Regions from separate parts of the Candidatus Pelagibacter sp. uisw_138 genome, predicted to be linked through region 1. Evidence: riboswitches for the same ligand, from Rfam matches in the RefSeq annotation. Region 1 holds a riboswitch; the other holds the start of a gene.
What was found. A riboswitch is a leader RNA that binds a small molecule or an ion and turns the genes downstream of it on or off. The one in region 1 is predicted to bind glycine.
Positions count from the first base shown of each region.

Region 1 (10,470 bases):
ATTGTTTTTAACCCGAAGGATCAAAACTCATATTTATATTTAGCAAAAATTTATAATTTTGAAGAGAATAAAAAAGAAGAACAAAAAAATATAGATACAGTGCTCTTACTAAATCCTAAAAATGAAGAAGCAAATTATATGCTTATGGAAATAGAGTTAAAAAGATCCAATTATTCCAAAGTAAAAGAATTAGCAGATAATTTTTCTAAAATTTGTAATAAATTATGTAATAAAAAAAATTCTATTTTAGAATCCTTAAAGAATTCGGAACCTAAAAATGAGTCTTAATAATAATTTAAGTAAAATTTTAATCATTGATTTTGGTTCTCAATTTACACAATTAATTGCAAGAAGAGTAAGGGAATTAGGGGTTTTTTCAGAAATTGTTAGTCACAAAAAAATAAAGATAACCCAAATTACAAAAGAAAATATTGCTGGGATAATTCTATCTGGTGGCCCGCTTAACGTTTATGAAAATGATAAATTTAAATTTGATAAAAAAATTTTGAAATTAGGAGTTCCAATCTTAGGTATATGTTTTGGACACCAGATTTTGTCAAAACTATTAGGAGGTAAAGTTAAAAAATCAAAACACGGAGAGTTTGGTCTTGCTACTATAAATAAAGTGTCAAATAGTATTTTAACCAAAAATTTTTTTAATAAAGATAAGACAAGTAATGTTTGGATGAGCCATGCTGATCAAGTATCCAAAATGCCAAGAAATTTTAAAGTTATAGCATCCACAAAAAATTCTAAATTAACAATAATTGAAAATACTAAAGATAATTTTTATGGTGTGCAATTTCATCCAGAAGTAACACACACAGATAAAGGTAAAATTTTATTACGCAATTTTGTTTTTCTTGTATGCAAAATTAAAAAAAATTGGTCCTCGAAAGATCAAAAATTAAAATTAATTAATGAAATTAAAGAACAGGTAGGTAACAACAAGGTAATTTGTGGATTGTCAGGTGGTGTCGATAGTAGTGTCGTTGCACAATTGTTAAGTAAAGCAATTGGAAAAAATTTAACTTGTATTTTTGTTAACAATGGTCTTTTAAGAAAAAATGAAGAAACGCAAGTAGTTAATACATTTAAGAAAAAATTAAAGATGAATTTAATTTATGTTAATGCAGAAAAAGAATTTATTACAAAATTAACAAATGTTTCTGATCCAGAAAAAAAACGAAAAATTATAGGAAATCTATTTATTAAAATATTTGAAAGATATGCTAATAAAATTAAAAATGTTCAATTTCTTGCTCAAGGCACTCTTTATCCGGACTTAATTGAAAGTAAATCTGTTACAGGTAGTCAAACCTCAAAAATAAAATCACATCATAATGTGGGTGGCCTTCCCAAAAAAATGAAATTAAAATTAGTAGAACCTCTTAAATTTTTATTTAAAGATGAAGTTAGAAAATTAGGGTTAGAACTTAATTTATCAAATGATATAATTTCCAGACATCCGTTTCCTGGTCCAGGCTTAGCAATAAGATTGCCTGGCATTATAACAAATGAAAAAATTAAAATTTTGAAAGAAGCAGATTATTATTTTATTAAAGCTCTAAGAGATCATGGATTATATGATAAAATTTGGCAAGCTTACGCTGCTTTGCTACCAGTAAAAACTGTGGGTGTTATGGGAGATAATCGTACTTATGAACATATTTGTTTATTAAGAGCAATTACATCTGAAGATGGAATGACTGCTGATTTTTTTGATTTTCCTAAAGGTTTCATGCAATCAATCTCTAATCAAATTATTAACAATATTAGTGGAATTAATAGAGTAGTCTACGACGTTACTTCTAAACCACCTAGTACCATTGAATTAGAGTAATACTTTACTATAGAGTACAAGATATTATGAAATATTTACACACCATGATTAGAATTTCTGACGTAGAGAAATCATTAAATTTTTACTGTAATGGACTAGGTTTAATTGAAACTAGAAGAATGGAGAGTGAGCAAGGTAGGTTTACTTTAATTTTTTTAGCAGCACCTGGTGATGAAAAAGCTGAATTAGAACTTACCTATAATTGGGATGGTGACAAGTTAGGTGATGGATCTCGTAATTTTGGTCATTTGGCATACCGTGTTGAAAATATTTATGAAACGTGTGAGAGGCTTAAAGATATGGGTTATACAATTAATAGGCCTCCTAGAGATGGCCATATGGCGTTTGTAAGATCTCCTGACAATATTTCTATAGAAATCTTACAAGAAGGAAATTTAGAAATTAAAGAACCGTGGGCATCAATGAAAAATGACGGTATTTGGTAAAAATGAATAATAAAATTATTGATTTTATTAAAAAAAAAAATAAATCTAAAATTATAAGTCTTACTGCTTACTCTAAAAATATTGCAGCGATTATAGATAAGCACTGTGATCTTGTCTTGGTAGGCGACTCCCTTGGTTCTGTACTTTATAATTTTTCTTCTACAAAAAAAGTGACATTAGATATGATGATTGAACATTCTAAAAGTGTTAGAATGGGTGTTAAAAAAAGCTTAATGGTAGTAGATATGCCTCATAATACTTACCGAAACCCAAAAGAAGCCTTAAGTAATGCAAAAAAAATAATTTCTAAAACAAAGTGTGATGCTATCAAGCTTGAAGGTGGTAAAAAAGTCGTTCAAATAATTAAATCTTTAATTAAGAATAAAATTCCAGTAATGGGACATCTTGGTGTTCTTCCACAATCTGCAACAAATTTTAAATTTAAAGGAAAAGAAATAGCAGAAAGAAAAATTATTTTAAGAGACTCTAAGCTTTTAGAAGAAGCTGGTGTATTTTCAATTGTTTTAGAATGTGTTGAAAGCTCATTGGCAAAAGAAATTACAAAAACTATTAAAGTTCCTACAATTGGTATTGGAGCATCAGTACACTGTGATGGACAAGTTTTAGTTACAGATGATCTTATAGGACTAAATAAAATGAAAGCTAGATTTGTTAAACGATATTCAAATATTGAAAAACAAATAAATGATGCTGCACTAAAGTTTAAGAAAGATGTAGTTACAAGTAAGTTTCCTACCAAGAAACATTCATACTAAATTAAAAGTATTGTTTAAATGTTTCGTTAATTGATAAAACACCATAATCATTTAATCCACCAATTATTAATTGTAATGCCACAATTAAAATAAATCCTAAGCCTATGTAGGCTATCCATAAGTGTTTTTGAATATAATTTGCTAAATAAGTAGCTAATGCCCCAGTTAATACTACAGACAAAATAAGACCAAATATCATGAAGCCAAAATAACCTTTTGCAGCACCAACCACTCCAATAACATTATCAAAGCTTATCGTAATATCTGCAAATAAAACTTTATAAATACTTTTTACAAATGAAGGTTCTGTTGATTTTTTTACTGGTGATTTAATCTTATTCTTCATTTCAACTAAATCTTTCCTTAAATCATTAACAATCCAAATTAGAAGTAGCCCACCTAAAATTTTAATATAATAAAATTCAAATAGATAAGTAGCAAAAAGAGCAAAAATAATTTTAAAAATTAAAGCTCCAGCAACACCCCAGAGAATTATTTGCTTTCTATTTTTTGGTACAAAGTTAGCGGCAATTAAACCGATAATAATAGCGTTATCAGCAGCTAAGATGATATCTATAAAGATGATTTGGGTTAAAATTATGAATTCTTCAATCAAGATTTTTTTATAATATTAAATAAATATTATAATTCAAGAAAAAGTATTTAATGAATAAAAAAAAGCGACCACATTAATGATCGCCTTCGATAGTATTAGTCTAAATTATTTTTGAGACCAAGTTGGCAACGGGTATTGCAATTTACATGCAGCTAGCTTCAATTGGATTTTAAATATTGAGCATAAATTTAATATTTAGATTTTTTAGTTCCTTCAATTATTTCTTTTAGTTCATCAAATTCTTCACAGTTGCAGGTTTTTAAAACTTCTAATCTTTCTTTAGCCATATCCATTCTATTAGTAGCCACGTAAAGCTCACCAAGGTACTCATTTATTCCATTATGATCGGGCTCAATTTGTAGGCCTTGTAAGTAAAATTCTTCACCCCCTTCATAATCTCCAAGTTTTCTGGTAGTAAAACCTAAATAATTTAAAGTATCTGCCTGTAGCGGTTTTTGCTCATTAGATTTTAAAAGAAGTTTTTGTGCTTTCGCATATCTTTTTTGAGCCTTTTCAGTTTTGCCTTTTTTTTCATATTTTTTTGCAGCTTTAATCAAATTTTTTGCTTTTGTGTAGTCTGATAATTTAGGAGCAGAATCTCTTTCATCGCCACCGCTATTTCCAGAAGAACTGCTATCACTACTCCCTGCAGAAAATGAATTATTAGTAAGTGCTATAATTATTAGTAAAGTATATATATATTTTTTCATTTTTTAATTAAATTTATTCATTTTATTTAAAGGTTTTAATATTAACCCATTATTAACTAAATTATCTTTAATAGATTTTGCAGTTGCTAATGAACTTTCATTATCACCATGTATGCAAACTGAGTCAATTTCACAAGGTATTTGTTTACCACTGAGACAATTTATTGCCTGATTTTTAACCATATTTAATACATGTTTCTTTGCAATATCTGGATCAGTGATTAAAGCATTTGGCTTTTTTCTAGAGATTAAATTACCGTCATCTTCATAATTTCTATCTGCAAATATTTCACAAGCTATTCTCATACTATTTTTCTTCGCGGCAACTTCCATTTGTGAACCAGTTGGGACAAGGTAAATAATATCTTTATCAATTTCTTTAATAGCTACTGCTAACGTAGTGGCTAATTCTAAGTCTTCACAAGCCATATTATTAAGTGCTCCATGTGGTTTAATATGGGTTATGTTTTCATTATATTTTTGAGCAATTTTTTGTAATATTTCATATTGCCCAAAAATTAGTTTTTTTATTTCTAAAGAATTTAAATTCATTCTTTTTCTTCCAAAGTTTTCAGGATCATTAAAAGAAGGGTGGGCACCCATACTAACACCATTTTTTTTTGAAATTTGAATAACCATATCCATTGTTTGTTCATCTCCCGCATGGTAGCCACACGCAATGTTGGCAGAATTTACAATATTAAGTAATTCTGGATCATTCTTAATAGAATGAAACTTAGATTTTTCTCCTAAATCACAATTGATATTAATTTCCATACTCTTTAGTCTGGAGTATAACATGGCATGGTTAAAAATATATCAAATCTTGGTGATGCAGCTGTATATTGTGATTTTGGCTCAGAAGTTAATGAAGCAATAAATGCAAGTGTCATAGATTATTTTCACCATATATCAAAATTAATAAAAGATAAAAAGATTGAAGGAATAACTAATTTAACACCTTCTTATAATAAATTAATCATTAGTTTTGATTTAACTATAACCAACTATAAAAAAATCAAAAATTTTATAGAAGGTTTAACTATTAATAGAGATATTAAAAATAATAATCAAAAAATTAAGATCCCAGTTTGTTGTGATGATGAGTATGGATTAGATTTTTTAAGGCTAATTGAAAAATTGAATATAGATAAAGATAAAATATTAGAACTGTATTTTGGCAAAGAATATTTTTGTTATATGACAGGTTTTATCGCTGGAATGCCTTTTTTAGGAGATCTTAATGAAAATATTAGATGCGATAGATTGGAAACACCAAGATTAAAGATGCCTAAAGGATCGGTAGGAATAACAGAACAATTTGCAAATATTTATACTTTTGAAAGTCCTGGTGGTTGGAATATTATTGGTAACACACCAAAGAAAATTTTTGATGATAAAAATTTAGCTCAACCAGCTCTAGTTAATCCTGGCGATAAAGTAAGTTTTTATCAAATAACAAAAGAAGAATATTTAAATTGGAATGAATAAAACATATTTTGAAATTTTAAGAGCGGGGGTTAACACTACCATTCAAGATAAAGGTAGAAATCACTTATATCACGTTGGAATTGCAGTAAGTGGTGCAATTGACCAGAGAAATTACACATTATCAAATAGATTGGTTGATAATCAATTAAATGAGCCTGTAGTAGAGTTTGCATACCAAGGCCCTCTTTTAAAGTTAAAGAATGGAAAAATTAATTTTGCAATATCTGGAGATATTTTTTTTAAGATTATTAGAAAGAATTTAGAGGTTGAAGAAGGCGAGTGTTACAAAAGTTATTTTTTAGATGAAGAGGATCAAGTAGATATAATATCAACTAAAAATTCTACGTATGGATATTTAGCTGTTAATGGTGGCTTTGATCTAGAAAAAACCTGGGGTAGCTATTCTATAAATACCAAAGCAAATATTGGACCAAATGATGGAAAAAAATATTCGTTAAATGATAAAATTTTTATTAAAAAAATCGATATCAAAAACTCAATAAACAAAAAAATAAATTTTGATTATTCTACTGATAACATCATTAGAATTATTAAAGGTACAAATTTTGACTATTTTTCTAAGGACGCAATAGACAAATTTTTTAATGAAGATTTTTTAATCACGAACCTTGTTGATAGGATGGGAATAAGATTAAAAGGTCCTAAATTAGAAAACATAAAAAACACCAACATCAAATCAGAAGGTCTAGTTAGAGGAGTTATTCAGGTACCTGCTGATGGTAATCCAATAATAATGTTGTCTGATCATGGAACAGTTGGAGGATATCCAAAGATTGGTGTAGTTATTACTGCCGATCTTGATTTAGTTGGGCAATTAACCCCTGGAACAAAAATAAACTTTAAGGAAGTAAGTCTTGAAGAAGCTCAGAATATATTTAAAGCATACACAGAAGATACAAAAAGATATTTAAATGAATGTAATTAATAAAATTCCAGGTCCATTACTGATTTTTATGGGAGCTTTAAGTTTAAGTTTTGGTGGGCTTATTGTAAAAAAATTTGAAGGCTCTACAGAGTGGCAAATTCTTTTTTGGAGATCTTTATTTTTTACACTTACAGTTTTAGCGTTTCTAATAATTACCTATAAAAAGAAAACCTTAAGCTCTTTCTATAAATCTGGATTACCAGGTTTTTTTGGGGGCATTGTATTATCATTCGGATTTTGTGGTTATGTATATGCAATGTCAAATACATCAGTTGCTAATACTAATTTTATAATCTCATTACAGATTTTATTTCTTGCAATTTTTGGTTACTTATTTTTAAAAGAAAAAATTTCAACAATAACTCTAGTTTCAATAATATTAGCAATAACAGGAGTTACTTTAATGGTTGGCAATGATCTTAGACCAGGTAATCTTTCAGGAAACTTAGCTGCATTTACAATGCCTATCACATTTGCAGTCTTAATCATGATAGTAAGAAAATTTCCTACAGTAGACATGATACCTGCTCAATTTGTTGCTGGTGTAAGCTCATGTTTAATAGGGTTAAGTGTATGTATTTACTATTCACATAGTTTAATGGTTTCACCTAATGATATATTTTTAGGTTTCTTAGCAGGCTTTTTCCAAGTTGGTTTTGGTTTTATATTCATTACCATTGGTGCACGTAGCACACCTTCAGCAATGGTTGGAGTAATTATGTTATCCGAATCTGTTTTAGGGCCCTTTTGGGCTTTTTTATTTGCAGGTGAACGGGCATCATTATTTACATTAATTGGAGGTGCAATTATTCTATTTGCTGTTTTACTTCAGTTTTCATCGTTGCTTTTATCTAATAAAAAAGAAAAAATTATTAATTGACTCTGACATACATCTGGTAGATTATTGTTGTATACGGGAGAGACTACAGACTATCGTAGCGCCGAAGGAGCAACCACCCAGGAATCTCTCAGGCAAAAGGACCGTAACATATTAACTCTGGAAAGAGATTAAGTTCTCGCCGACGGAATAAAACTCTCAGGCACACATACAGATGGGTACAGTGAGTTAATATGGAAAATATAAAAACAGCACTTTACAATTTACACCAAAAGCATGGGGCTAAGTTTGTTCCATTTGCTGGTTATCAAATGCCAATTCAATATTCTAAAGGAATTATTGAGGAACATAAAAGTACAAGAGAAAATGCGGGTATTTTTGATGTATCACATATGGGTCAATTATTCATTAAAGGAGATGACACATTAGCAAAAAGTCTTGAAAGAATTTTTCCAGCTGAATTGAGTAACGCTAAATTAAATCAGTCAAAATATAGTTTTTTAATGAATGAAGAAGCAGGAATTTACGATGATTTGATTATCACTAAAGTTGAAGGCGGTTTTAACATTGTATTGAATGCTGCTTGTAAGAATACAGATTTTAAACTTTTATCTAAATTATTAGAAAATAAGTATGAAATGATTTTAAGTGAAGAATTATCTCTTATAGCAATACAGGGGCCAAAAGCAGTCCAAATATTAGAAAAAATAATCAATGGAGTATCAGATTTAAAATTTATGAATGGTGATACATTTAACTATCTTAAAGAAAATATTTATATCACAAGATCAGGCTATACAGGTGAAGATGGATTTGAAATATCTATAAAAAATGAAGATGCAGAAATGTTTGTGCAAAACCTCTTAGATGAAGGGGCCAGTTTAATTGGACTAGGTGCCAGAGATACCTTGAGATTAGAGGCGGGATTTTGTTTGTATGGTCATGACATGGATATTAATAAAAGCCCAGTAGAAGCTAATTTAAAATGGGCAATATCAAAGAATAGAATTCTTGAGGGTGGATTTATTGGATGTGAAAAGATTAAATCTCAAATTGAGAAAGGGGTAAGTAAGATCCGTGTAGGTATTAAGCCAGAAGGAAGAATTATAGCTAGAGAAAAAACATCAATATTTAGTGAAGATAATAAAAATATTGGGGAAATTACAAGTGGAACTTTCGGACCGAGTGTCCAAGCCCCAGTCGCCATGGGTTATGTAGAAAATTCATTTTCTAAAATTGATACTAAGGTTTTTTTAGAAGTGAGAGGAAAAAAATATCCGGCATTTATAAGTAATTTGCCATTTTATAAAAAAAGTTATGTGAAAGGAGTTAGCAAATGAGCGAAGTAAAATATTCAAAAGAACATGAGTGGATAAAATTAGATGGAGATACTGCTGTTATAGGAATCACACAACATGCAACCGAAATGCTAGGTGATATTGTTTTTGTAGAGCTACCAGAGATAGGGTCCTCTGTTGTTAAAGATGGTAATGCAGGAGTTGTAGAATCAACAAAAGCTGCAAGTGATATTTATACTCCTGTATCTGGAGAAATTATCGAAAACAATCAGGCAATTGTTGATGATCCTGCAAAGGTTAATAACGATCCAGAAAATGATGCATGGTTTTTTAAATTAAAAATTACTGATAAGTCTGAAATGGATTCATTAATGAATAAAGAAGAATACGAAAAATTTTCAAAAGAAAGTGGTAGTTAAATGTTAAAAAATGCTCAAAAAGATTTTATACAAAGACATATAGGTCCATCAGTTGATGAACAAAATGTTATGCTTAAAGAATTAGGCTATAAAAGTCTTGATGATTTAATAAAAGACACTGTACCAGAAAAAATCCTTCTTAAAGATGACTTAGATATTGGAGATCCAAACTCTGAATATAAAGCCCTTAGAAAACTAAAAGATATAGCTAAAAAAAATAAAGTTTACTCTAGCTTTATAGGAATGGGTTATTACGGAACTTATACACCATATGTAATACTTAGAAATATTTTAGAAAATCCAGGATGGTACACTTCTTATACTCCTTACCAGCCAGAAGTAGCACAAGGTAGATTGGAAATGTTATTAAATTTTCAACAAATGATAATTGACTTTACTGGAATGGATATTGCTAATGCCTCTCTTTTAGATGAAGGAACAGCAGCAGCAGAAGCTATGGGATTGAGTTATAGAATATCTAAGTCTGAATCTAAAAAAGTTTTTGTTTCAAAAAATTGTCACCCTCAAACTATCGATGTTATTAAAACAAGAGCTGAACCTTTAGGTTTAGAAATAATAGTTGGTGACGAAGATAAAGATATTAAAGAAGATATTATATGCGGTATTATTCAATACCCTGGCACCCTTGGAGATATAAAAGACCCAAGTGAGGCTATTAGTAAAATACATAAACATAATGGAAAAGCAGTTCTTGCATGTGATTTGTTAGCACTTGCTAAACTAAAAACACCTGCTGAGTTAGGTGCTGATATTGCAGTCGGTAGTTCACAACGTTTTGGAATTCCAATGGGTTATGGTGGTCCACACGCAGCATTTTTTGCTACAAAAGATGAGTATAAAAGATCAATGCCAGGTAGAATAGTAGGTGTCTCGGTAGATAAGCATGGAAAAAAAGCATACAGACTCGCACTTCAAACAAGAGAGCAGCATATAAGAAGAGATAAAGCCACGAGTAATATTTGTACTGCACAAGCATTATTAGCAATAGTCTCTGCAGCTTATGCTGTGTATCACGGTCCACAAGGTATTAAAAAAATCGCAGAAAGTGTCTCTCAACTGACTAAAA
Region 1 is NZ_CM183453.2:262,459-272,928, forward strand. It holds gene AC5YGC_RS01350 (tetratricopeptide repeat protein) at 1-288, shown strand, start outside; gene guaA (glutamine-hydrolyzing GMP synthase) at 278-1,843, shown strand; gene AC5YGC_RS01360 (VOC family protein) at 1,870-2,289, shown strand; gene panB (3-methyl-2-oxobutanoate hydroxymethyltransferase) at 2,292-3,065, shown strand; gene AC5YGC_RS01370 (YjbE family putative metal transport protein) at 3,067-3,681, opposite strand; gene AC5YGC_RS01375 (tetratricopeptide repeat protein) at 3,870-4,391, opposite strand; gene AC5YGC_RS01380 (5-oxoprolinase subunit PxpA) at 4,395-5,168, opposite strand; gene AC5YGC_RS01385 (carboxyltransferase domain-containing protein) at 5,196-5,882, shown strand; gene AC5YGC_RS01390 (5-oxoprolinase/urea amidolyase family protein) at 5,875-6,828, shown strand; gene AC5YGC_RS01395 (EamA family transporter) at 6,815-7,708, shown strand; glycine riboswitch at 7,733-7,822, shown strand; gene gcvT (glycine cleavage system aminomethyltransferase GcvT) at 7,900-9,006, shown strand; gene gcvH (glycine cleavage system protein GcvH) at 9,003-9,383, shown strand; gene gcvP (aminomethyl-transferring glycine dehydrogenase) at 9,384-10,470, shown strand, end outside.

Region 2 (10,470 bases), 160 kb from region 1:
GGTTGTGGTGGTGGATTATTATCTGAGCCAATGTGCAGACTAGGAGCAAATGTTGTTGGTATTGATGCATCAAATAAAAATATTGAGGTTGCAAAATTTCATGCAAAAAAAAATAACCTTAAGATTGATTATAAAGTTGCATCTCCAGAGATGTTAAAAAATAAAACAAGATTTGATGTAATTTTAAACATGGAAATCGTTGAGCATGTTAATGATATAGACTTTTTCATTAAAGAAAGTTCAAAATTATTAAAAAAAAATGGAATAATGTTTATTGCAACCCTTAACAAAACATTAAAATCTTATGTATTCGCAATAGTAGGTGCTGAATATATTTTAAAATGGTTGCCAATTGGAACACATGATTGGGAAAAATTTGTTAAACCTAGTGAGCTAATACGCATAAGTAAAAAAAACAATCTATCTCTTAAAAAATTAGATGGAATGAATTTTAATATACTAGATAATAGCTGGAAGGTAACAGGTGATACTTCTGTTAATTATATTACAAAATTTATAAAAAATTAATTCGTAGTATCTTTTATCCAAGGTAGTATTTCTGTTTTTATACCCTCTTCATTTAACTCGGTAAGATCTTCTTTTGTTGCGGTGCCATAAATACCTTTGGCTCTTTTTTTATTCTTATAATGTAGAGACCTTGCCTCATAGGCAAAATTTTCTCCAACATATTCAAAATTTTTTTTTATAAATTCTTGATATTTAGAAATTGTTTTTTTTATTTCTCTATATTTTTCACTAGATAAATTGATGTCTCTCAAATTGTTTTTTGACGTGCTTACACTAGGAGACATCAAAGCTTTCCCAACATTTAAGGAATTACAAAAGTGACAATTTAAGAATTTTTTCTTTTTAAGTTTTTCATATTCTTTAGAGGATGAAAACCAACTATCAAAAGTAGTTTCACAATCTTTGCATATGAGCTTGTATTTGATCATTAGTTACATTTAATAATTAATAAAGTTAATTCAATATCAAATTAGCTTCTATAATCAGTGTTAATCTCAATATATTTTTTTGTTAAATCCATTGTGTAGACAGTAAAGTTTTTTGAGCCCATATTTAGGTTTACTGAAATATCTATTGATTTGTCTTTCATATAATTGGCTACTTCCTTTTCTTTGTAATTTTTAAAAATTTTTCCTTTTTCTATAATTTTTATACCACCAAAGCTTATTGATAATTTTTTTAAATCTATTTTCACTCCAGATTTACCTATGGCCATTACTATTCTACCCCAATTTGGGTCTTCTCCTGCAATGGCTGTTTTAACAAGATTTGAATTCGCAATAGAAAAAGCTATTACTCTTGCTTCTTTCTCATTTTTTGACTTAGCTATATTGATTGTAATAAATTTAGTAGCTCCCTCACCATCCTTAACTACTCTTTTTGATAAGTTTAATAGTACCGAATGCAAAGCTTTATCAAAACTAAATATATTTTTATCATTAATATTATTAATGATTGGATTTTTTACTTTTCCTGTTGAAAAAATAGAAACCATATCATTTGTACTAGTGTCGCCATCGCAAGTAATTGCATTGAAGGTTGTATTGATATTTTTTTTTAATAGTTTGCTTAAAATATCGTTTGAAAGATCTGCATCTGTGAAAACATAACCTAATGTTGTTGCCATGTTTGGAAAAATCATTCCTGACCCTTTAGCAATTCCATAAATATTAACATTTTTATTTCCTATTTGGCATTCCTCCATGGCAATTTTTGGCTGGAGGTCAGTTGTCATTATACCTAATGCAGCTTTCATCCAGATAAATTTATTTTGCGTATATTTAATTTTTTTGATTAGCTCTGGAATATTTCTTTTAATTTTTTCAGTTGGGTATTTTTCTCCTATTGTCCCCGTGCATCCAAAAAGAACTTCATTTGATGATATCTTTTTTGGAGAGTCCTCATCTTCAGTTTGTTTTTTTGTTAACTGTAATGCTGCTTCTTCTGCTATCTCTTTTAAACCCTTGTACCCATCTAGTCCCGTAAATGCGTTGGCATTTCGAGTGTTAACAATTAGAGAGCTTATTTTTTTACTTTTTATATTTAAATTCCATTTAATATTCTCTGAAACTATTTTTGATTGTGTATAAACAGAGGCATAGTTTGCTCCATCTCTAAAATAAAACATAACTAAGTCATCTCTAGGTTTATTGTATAAATTTGCACAAATAGTGGATATTGAAACTCCATCTAAATGTTCTAAATCTTGAAAGTCACTATTTTTTGACTTTAAATTTAGAGAGTTTATAAAGTTTTTAACGTTTATTGGCATGTATTTAAAATATTTATTTAATACTTATATTAAAAGTTATAATTAATTATATACCAGAAAATTAGATGCTTAATCCCTTAAATTTTATCACAAAGTTCATTAAATCTAGTAATCAAAAAGAGCTCGATAGAATTAACAAAATAGTTGTAAAAGTTAACTCCTTCGAGGCTACTGTTAAAAACCTTCATGATAAAGACTTTCCTAAAAAAACTATAGAATTGAAAGATAGACTCAATAAGGGTGAAAATCTAGACGCCCTATTACCTGAGGCTTTTGCACTTGTAAGAGAGGCTTCTAAGAGAACAAGAAATGAAAGGCATCATGATGTTCAAATACTTGGGGGCGTTGTTCTTCACGAAGGAAAAATTGCTGAAATGAGAACTGGTGAAGGTAAAACTTTAACAATAAGTCTTGCGGCCTATTTAAATGCTTTGTCTGAAAAAGGCATTCATATAGTTACTGTAAATGACTATCTTGCAAAAAGAGATTCACAGGAAATGGGGGAGATATATAAATTTTTAGGATTAAGTTTTGGTTTTATAAACAATGACCAAGATGATCTTGAAAGAAAAAGAAATTATAATTTTGATATTACATATGCAACTAATAGTGAACTAGGGTTTGATTATCTTAGAGATAATATGAAATTTTCAAAGGAACAAATGGTTCAAAGAGGGCACATTTATACTATTGTTGATGAAATAGACTCTTGTTTAATTGATGAAGCCAGAACTCCACTTGTAATTTCAGGAGCCGCTGAAGACAAAACAGAACAATATCTTGCGATTGACAAACTTATAAAAAGACTACTACCAGAACATTATGAGATCGATGAAAAAGATAAAAATATATTACTTACTAATGAAGGAATAAATAAAGTAGAAAAAATATTCTCTGATGTGGGAATCCTAAAAAATAATAACTTTTATGACCCTGAAAACTTAAGTTTAGTTCATCATGTAAATCAATCTTTAAGAGCTCATCACCTATTTGAAAAAGGAAGGGATTATATTGTAAAAGATGGAGCATTAAAAATTATTGATGAACTTACAGGCAGAATATTAGAAGGAAGAAGATTTGGAGATGGCTTACATCAAGCGCTCGAAGCTAAAGAAAGAATAGATGTTCAAGCTGAAAATCAAACTCTAGCATCAATAACTTATCAAAATTATTTTAAACTCTATAATAAAATTTCTGGATGTACTGGGACTGCAGCGACTGAATCTCAGGAGTTTTATGAAATATACAGCTTAATTGTAGTCATCATTCCTACTAATAAAGAAATGATTAGAAAAGATTGGAATGATCAAATTTTCAGAACCGAAGAAGAAAAAAATAAAGCTATCATTGAAAAAGTTCTTGAATGCCATAATCAAAGTCAGCCAATATTAATTTTTACTTCTAGCATCAATAAATCAGAAATTTATTCAAAACTATTAAATGATGGAAAAATTAAACATGTAGTTTTAAATGCAAAAAATCATGAAAATGAGGCTGAAATCATTGCAAATGCTGGAAAAATGAATTCAGTTATAATCACAACAAGTATCTCAGGAAGAGGTGTTGATATTCAATTAGGTGGGAAAAAAGGAAGTCAACCTGATGATGAGCTTTTAACAAATAAAAACAAAATAAAATCACTTGGTGGGCTATTTGTTATTGGTACTGAAAGAATGGAATCCAGAAGAGTTGATAACCAAGCGAGAGGAAGAGCTGGCAGACAGGGTGACGAAGGAAGTTCAATTTTTTATGTTAGTTTAGAAGATGATCTAATGAGAATTTTTGGTTCCGAGTCTATGAATAATATTCTTCAAAAACTAGGTCTAAAAGATGGGGAAAGTATTGATCACCCCTGGATCAATAAAGCACTTGAGAGAGCACAACAGAAAGTTGAGGCCAGAAACTTTGATATAAGAAAAAATTTATTAAAATTTGATGACGTTTTAAATGACCAAAGACATGTAATATTCTCTCAAAGAAATGGCGTAATGAATAGTGAAAAAGTTTTTGATTATTCGGATGAATTCCTATCTGAAATTATTAGTCATTTGATCACTTTAAAAACACAAAAACTATCAACAGCTAAAAATAATGAATTTAACAATCAACTAAAAACTTTACTAGGAAAAAGTGTTGATGATAATGAATTCAAAAGTGTCACTGAATTAAGAGATGAAAAGTTCAAAAATAAAATTAATTCTAAATTTTTAGAAGCAAGAAGTGAAAGAATTAAAATGTTGGATGAAGAAAAAGCAAAAGAAATTGAAAAAAGAATTTTTCTTCAGTGCATAGATTTAAATTGGAAGTCACATATTCAATATCTCGAACAACTGAGACAAGTTATTGGCTTAAGATCTTATGGTCAAAGAGATCCATTAGTTGAGTATAAAAAAGAAGCTTTTTTTCTTTTTGAAAACCTATTGAATAAATTAAAAATGGATTTTGTTACGATTTTAATCAATTTAAAAATGGTTCAAGAACCTACTCTAGAAAAAGAGTCTCCTGAAACAACCAAAATTGATCCAAAATATATTGGGAAAAAAATAAGTAGAAATGAACCCTGTCCATGTGGCTCTGGGAAAAAATATAAAAAATGCTGTGGTGCTTTATAAAGAAAATACTAAATAGCCCAATAAAACTATTAATCCAATTGCAGCTACTAAATTTAACTTAGAGAGAAAGAAATTTTTAACAAACATATTAACCTTGTTTTCTTTCATGCTAAGTGTGCTTAAATCATCTAATTGATTTACGAATCCTTTAGATCTTCCAATAGTCAAAAATTTATTTTTTCTATGATTAAAAATTTCTTCTCCACTCATATTAAAAAATTCACTCAAATTTTTTTCAATTGATTTTCTTACGTTATCTAATATTAGGTCTCTATCCCTATGAGCGCCACCAATTGGCTCTGGAATAATTTCATCAATTACTTTTAGTTCTAAGAGGTCTTTTGAAGATAATTTCATGGCTTTTGCTGCCTCTAAAGTTCTTTTGGGGTCTCTCCATAAAATAGTGGCACAGCCCTCTGGAGATATTACTGAGTAAATTGCATTTTCTAACATAATTACTTTGTTAGACGAAGCAAGTGCTATTGCACCTCCTGATCCACCTTCTCCAATAACAATTGCAAGAGTTGGGACATTTAACGACATGCAGCACTCAATTGATTTAGCAATTGCCTCTGCTTGGCCTCTCTCTTCTGCGCCTACGCCAGGATATGCTCCGGGTGTATCTATAAAAGAAATTATTGGAATATTAAATTTGTTGGCTAATTTCATTAATCTAATTGTTTTTCTATAACCCTCAGGCCTCATCATTCCAAAATTTCTTTCAATTCTACTTTCAAGGCTATCTCCTTTTTCTTGGCCAATAACTAAAACCGATTTCTCATTAAATTTTGCAAATCCTGCTAATACTGACTTATCTTCTCCATAAAATCTGTCTCCTGACAATGGAATAAAATCCTTAAATAAATTATCTATAAAAAATTTTGCTTTAGGCCTATCTTCATGCCTTGCAACTAGGGTGGTTTGCCAAGGATCTAAGTTGGAATAAATTTCTTGCAGCTTATTATCTATTTCTTTTTGAGACTCAGAAATTTTTTTTGTGTCTACTTCCGAAAGACCGTCTTGATTATAAGGGTCTTTAAGTTTGTCTATTTCTATCTCTAAATTTTTAATATCTGTTTCAAAATTTAAATAATTTTTCATATAATTTTTTAATTATTAATTAATTATGAAAAAAGGCAATAAAATGTTTTAAATAAATTATATTTGACATAATTCTATTAAGAGATATTCTTAATAAATATCGGGAGAGACTATTAAAATAATAGCGCCGAAGGAGCAACCACCCCGGAAACTCTCAGGCAAAAGGACCGATAATAAACATAACACTCTGGAAAGAGATTTATCTCGCCGATGGAGCAAAACTCTCAGGCAAAAATACAGATGGGGTAAAATGGGTGCTATGAAAGAACAATATACAAAAATACACAATCTGTCAGTTTCTAATAAATTACTTAACTTCGTTAATGAAGAGTTACTTAAAGACACGAATATTTCTTCAGAAAAATTCTGGGTAGGCTTTGATAGGATGGTTCATGAATTAGCTCCAAAAAATAAAGACCTATTAAAAATAAGAGAAGATTTACAAAAAAAAATAGACGATTGGCACATTGCAAATAAGGGCAATGAAATAAACCTAGGGGAATATAAAAAATTTTTAAAAGAAATTGATTATTTAAAAGAAGTAGGTCCTGATTTTAAAATCAAAACAAATAATGTTGATGAAGAAATAACTAGTATTGCTGGACCACAATTAGTAGTTCCAATCATGAATGAAAGATATGCACTGAATGCTGCTAATGCTAGATGGATGAGTTTATATGACAGTTTGTATGGCACAGATATAATTGAGCAATCTGAAGATAGTACTTCTCAAAGATATGATCCTTTAAGAGGGGAAATGGTTATAAAATATGGAAGAGACTTTTTAAAAAAATATTTTTCTCTAGAAGATTTTGAATGGCATAATATTACAGGGTTTAAAATTAATAATGGTTCTTTAACAGTATTAAAAGATAGTGCTGAAACATCTTTAAAAAATAAAGATAAATTTATTGGTCATAGAGGAGAGGCCAATGATCCTTCAGCAATAATTTTAAAAAATAATAATCTTCATATAGAAATAATTATAGATCCAAATGCTTTTAGCGCTCAACAAGATCCTGCTAAAATTAGCGATATTATTGTTGAAGCTGCAGTTTCAACTATTTGTGATAATGAAGATAGTGTTGCTGCAGTTGATGCTGATGACAAAGTTATTTGTTATCGTAATTGGCTTGGACTTATGAAAGGTGATTTGAAATCAACTTTTGAAAAAAATGGAAAGACTTATGAGCGTAAATTAAATCCTGACAGAAGTTATATTTCTAAAGATGGAAAAGGATTAAAACTACATGGAAGAAGTTTGTTATTGGTAAGAAATGTTGGACACCTTATGACTAACTCAGCAATCACTTTAAAAGATGGCTCTGAAATACCAGAAGGTATTATGGATGCCTTTATAACTTCAGCAGCTTGCCTTCATGATATTAAAAAAAAGGGTAATTCTAGAAGTGGTTCCATTTATATTGTTAAACCAAAAATGCATGGTCCTGATGAAACTACATTTACAGATTTAATTTTTACTAAAGTTGAAGAAGTTTTAGGATTGGAAAAATACACATGTAAAATTGGAATTATGGATGAAGAGAGAAGAACCTCTTCTAATTTAAAAGAGTGTATTAGAACACTTCAAAATAGAGTATTTTTTATTAACACTGGTTTTTTAGATCGTACTGGTGATGAAATGCATACTTCAATGGAAGCTGGTCCTATGATTAAAAAAGGAGATATGAAATCTTCTAAATGGATTGGAGCATATGAAAATAATAACGTAGACATAGGTCTTCAATGTGGTCTTTCTGGTAAGGCTCAAATTGGTAAAGGGATGTGGGCTATGCCTGACAAAATGAAAGAGATGATGGAACAAAAAACTGGTCATCTAAATGCTGGTGCAAATTGTGCTTGGGTTCCCTCGCCTACAGCGGCAGCTCTTCACGCCCTTCATTATCATGAAATAAATATTTTTGAGAAACAAAAAGAAATTCAAAAAAGAGAATCTGCAAAACTGGATGACCTGTTAACAATTCCTGTGGCAGATAGGCCAAACTGGTCAATGGAAGAAATTAACTCTGAAATTTCCAATTCTGCACAAACTCTTTTAGGGTATGTCGTAAGATGGATAGATCATGGAGTTGGCTGTTCAAAAGTACCTGACATTAATAATGTTGGTTTGATGGAGGATAGAGCCACTTTAAGAATTTCTTCTCAACATATAGCTAATTGGATACATCACGATATTTGTACAAAATCACAAGTTATGGAACTGATGAAAAAAATGGCAAAAATTGTTGATGATCAAAATAAAAATGATAGTGCATATACTCGCTCTGGAAGAGGAAGCTACGAAATGATGTCTGAAAATTTTGAACAATCAATTGCTTTTAAGACAGCTTGTGATTTAATCTTTAAAGGTAAAGAGCAACCTTCTGGTTACACAGAACCGTTATTACATCTAAATCGATTATTAAAGAAATCTAATCAGAATTAGTTTTAATTCCAGTTCTGTTTTTAAAAGCTGAATATAAAGTTCCATCATCGAGACTTTCTATTTCGCCACCAACAGGTAGTCCTTGAGCAAGTTTTGTAACCTTAGTAGAAGTTTTTTTTAAACTATCCTCTATATAATAAGCTGTAGTTTGACCTTCTACTGTTGCGCTTGTTGCAAGTATAACTTCTTCAATATTTTCTCTTAAAACTCTTTCTACTAATGAATTAATCAAAAGATCTTCTTTTCTCTGACCAGCAGAAGAAATAGTTCCACCAAGAATATGAAAGTAGCCCTTATAAATATTTGAATTTTCAATTGACCACTGATCTGCAATGTCTTCAACTACACAAATTTTATTATATTTTTCTTTTGAATTTTCACAGTTATCACAACCTAAGGAATTAGATTTTAAAGTACCACAAGATTGGCATCTAATGACATTTTTATAAACTTGCGCTAGAGTGTTTGCCATTGGTTTTACAAGTTCATCCCTATTATTAATAAGTTTTAATACAATTCTTTTTGCAGATTTAGGACCTAAGCCAGGGAGTTTAGAAATTAATTTGATTAATTCTTCTATCTCATTAATATTTTGCATATTTTTAAAGTGGCCATTTAAAACCGGGAATACCAAATCCACTTGTAGACTTAGAAATTTCCTCAGATGTCTTGGATTTTAATTCTGATTTTGCGTTGTTATGGGCAGCCACTATCAAATCTTCGATTATAATCTTATTTTCCTTTAATATTTCGTCTGAAAGATCAATTTTGATCATTTCATTTTCACCATTTAAAGTAACCTTTACAGAATTTGAACCTGAGGTTCCTTCTACTTGAATATTTTTTATTTTTTCTTGGCTCTCTTTCATTTTAGCCTCTAATTCTTTTGCTTTATCTAAAATTTTTGTAAAATCAGTCATTCTTTAATCTTCTTTTCTAGGTTTAACGTCAATAAGTTCTGCGTCAGGGAAACTTTTTAAAATATCTTTATAAATTGAAGAATTTTTTACACTTTCTAACAGTTCTTTTTTTTGGTTAATTTCTTCTTCTTTTTTAGATGGCTGTCCTTTGGTTTTGCTTAGACTTATAATCCATCTTTCATTAGTCCATTCAAAAAGTTTTGTTGAAAGATCTTTAATAAAATCTTTATCTAAATCTTCATTAAATGAAATTTCAATTCTTTTATTTTCAAAACTTACAAGATTAACGTTTTTTTCTAATTCATATTTTAATTTAATCTCTTTTTTAGAAAAGCATGTTTTTAATAGATCATCAAATGAATTTATAAGATTAGGGTTTGTTTCAATACTGCTAATTTCTTTTTCTTTGATGTCTTTCTCTTGAACAATATTTTTTATTTGACCTATTGTTTCTGCTTTATCTTTTATCCCAAATATATCTTCGTTTATTTTTTTTTGTGAAAAAGATGTTTGGTTTTCACTTTCAGCTAATGGTTTACTGTCTTTATTATATTCGTCACTGTCTTGTTTAATACCTTTTAAATGAATTAATCTAATTAAGAACATTTCCATTGATAAATGTTGATTAGAAACAATATCAAGTTCCTCAAGTGTTTTAATAGTAAATTGCCAAAATAATATTAAAGTTTCATCGTTAACTTTTTCTGCAAGATCTTTAATTTTATTAAATTCTTCATCATTCAATAAAAAGTTATTACCATCTAGATTTAGTGAATCAATATTTTTAAAATAATACAAGAGTTCTAAAAAATCATTAATAAAAATTTTTGGTTCAACACCTTGGTTATATATTTCTCTATAAGTGTTGAGTACTTCAGTTTCTTTACCTTCAAATATCAATTCAAATAAATCAATTAATTGAGACTTATCAAAATAACCAAATATTTTTTGCGCTGCTGCAAGATCTAATTCTTTATCTTTATCTAAAGTAAGTAGAGCTCTATCAAGTAACGATAGTGCATCCCTAACTGAACCTTCAGAGATTTTAACAATTAATTTAAGAGCATCATCTGATGCATTACCATTTTCTTT
Region 2 is NZ_CM183453.2:104,671-115,140, reverse strand. It holds gene ubiG (bifunctional 2-polyprenyl-6-hydroxyphenol methylase/3-demethylubiquinol 3-O-methyltransferase UbiG) at 1-528, shown strand, start outside; gene AC5YGC_RS00590 (DUF1178 family protein) at 525-956, opposite strand; gene argJ (bifunctional glutamate N-acetyltransferase/amino-acid acetyltransferase ArgJ) at 998-2,299, opposite strand; gene secA (preprotein translocase subunit SecA) at 2,365-4,911, shown strand; gene AC5YGC_RS00575 (acetyl-CoA carboxylase carboxyltransferase subunit alpha) at 4,906-6,012, opposite strand; glycine riboswitch at 6,104-6,192, shown strand; gene AC5YGC_RS00570 (malate synthase G) at 6,263-8,458, shown strand; gene recR (recombination mediator RecR) at 8,445-9,056, opposite strand; gene AC5YGC_RS00560 (YbaB/EbfC family nucleoid-associated protein) at 9,061-9,378, opposite strand; gene dnaX (DNA polymerase III subunit gamma/tau) at 9,382-10,470, opposite strand, start outside.
Region 2: it holds a riboswitch for glycine, as region 1 does, so the genes downstream of both, AC5YGC_RS00570 (malate synthase G) here and gcvT (glycine cleavage system aminomethyltransferase GcvT) in region 1, are expected to answer to the same signal.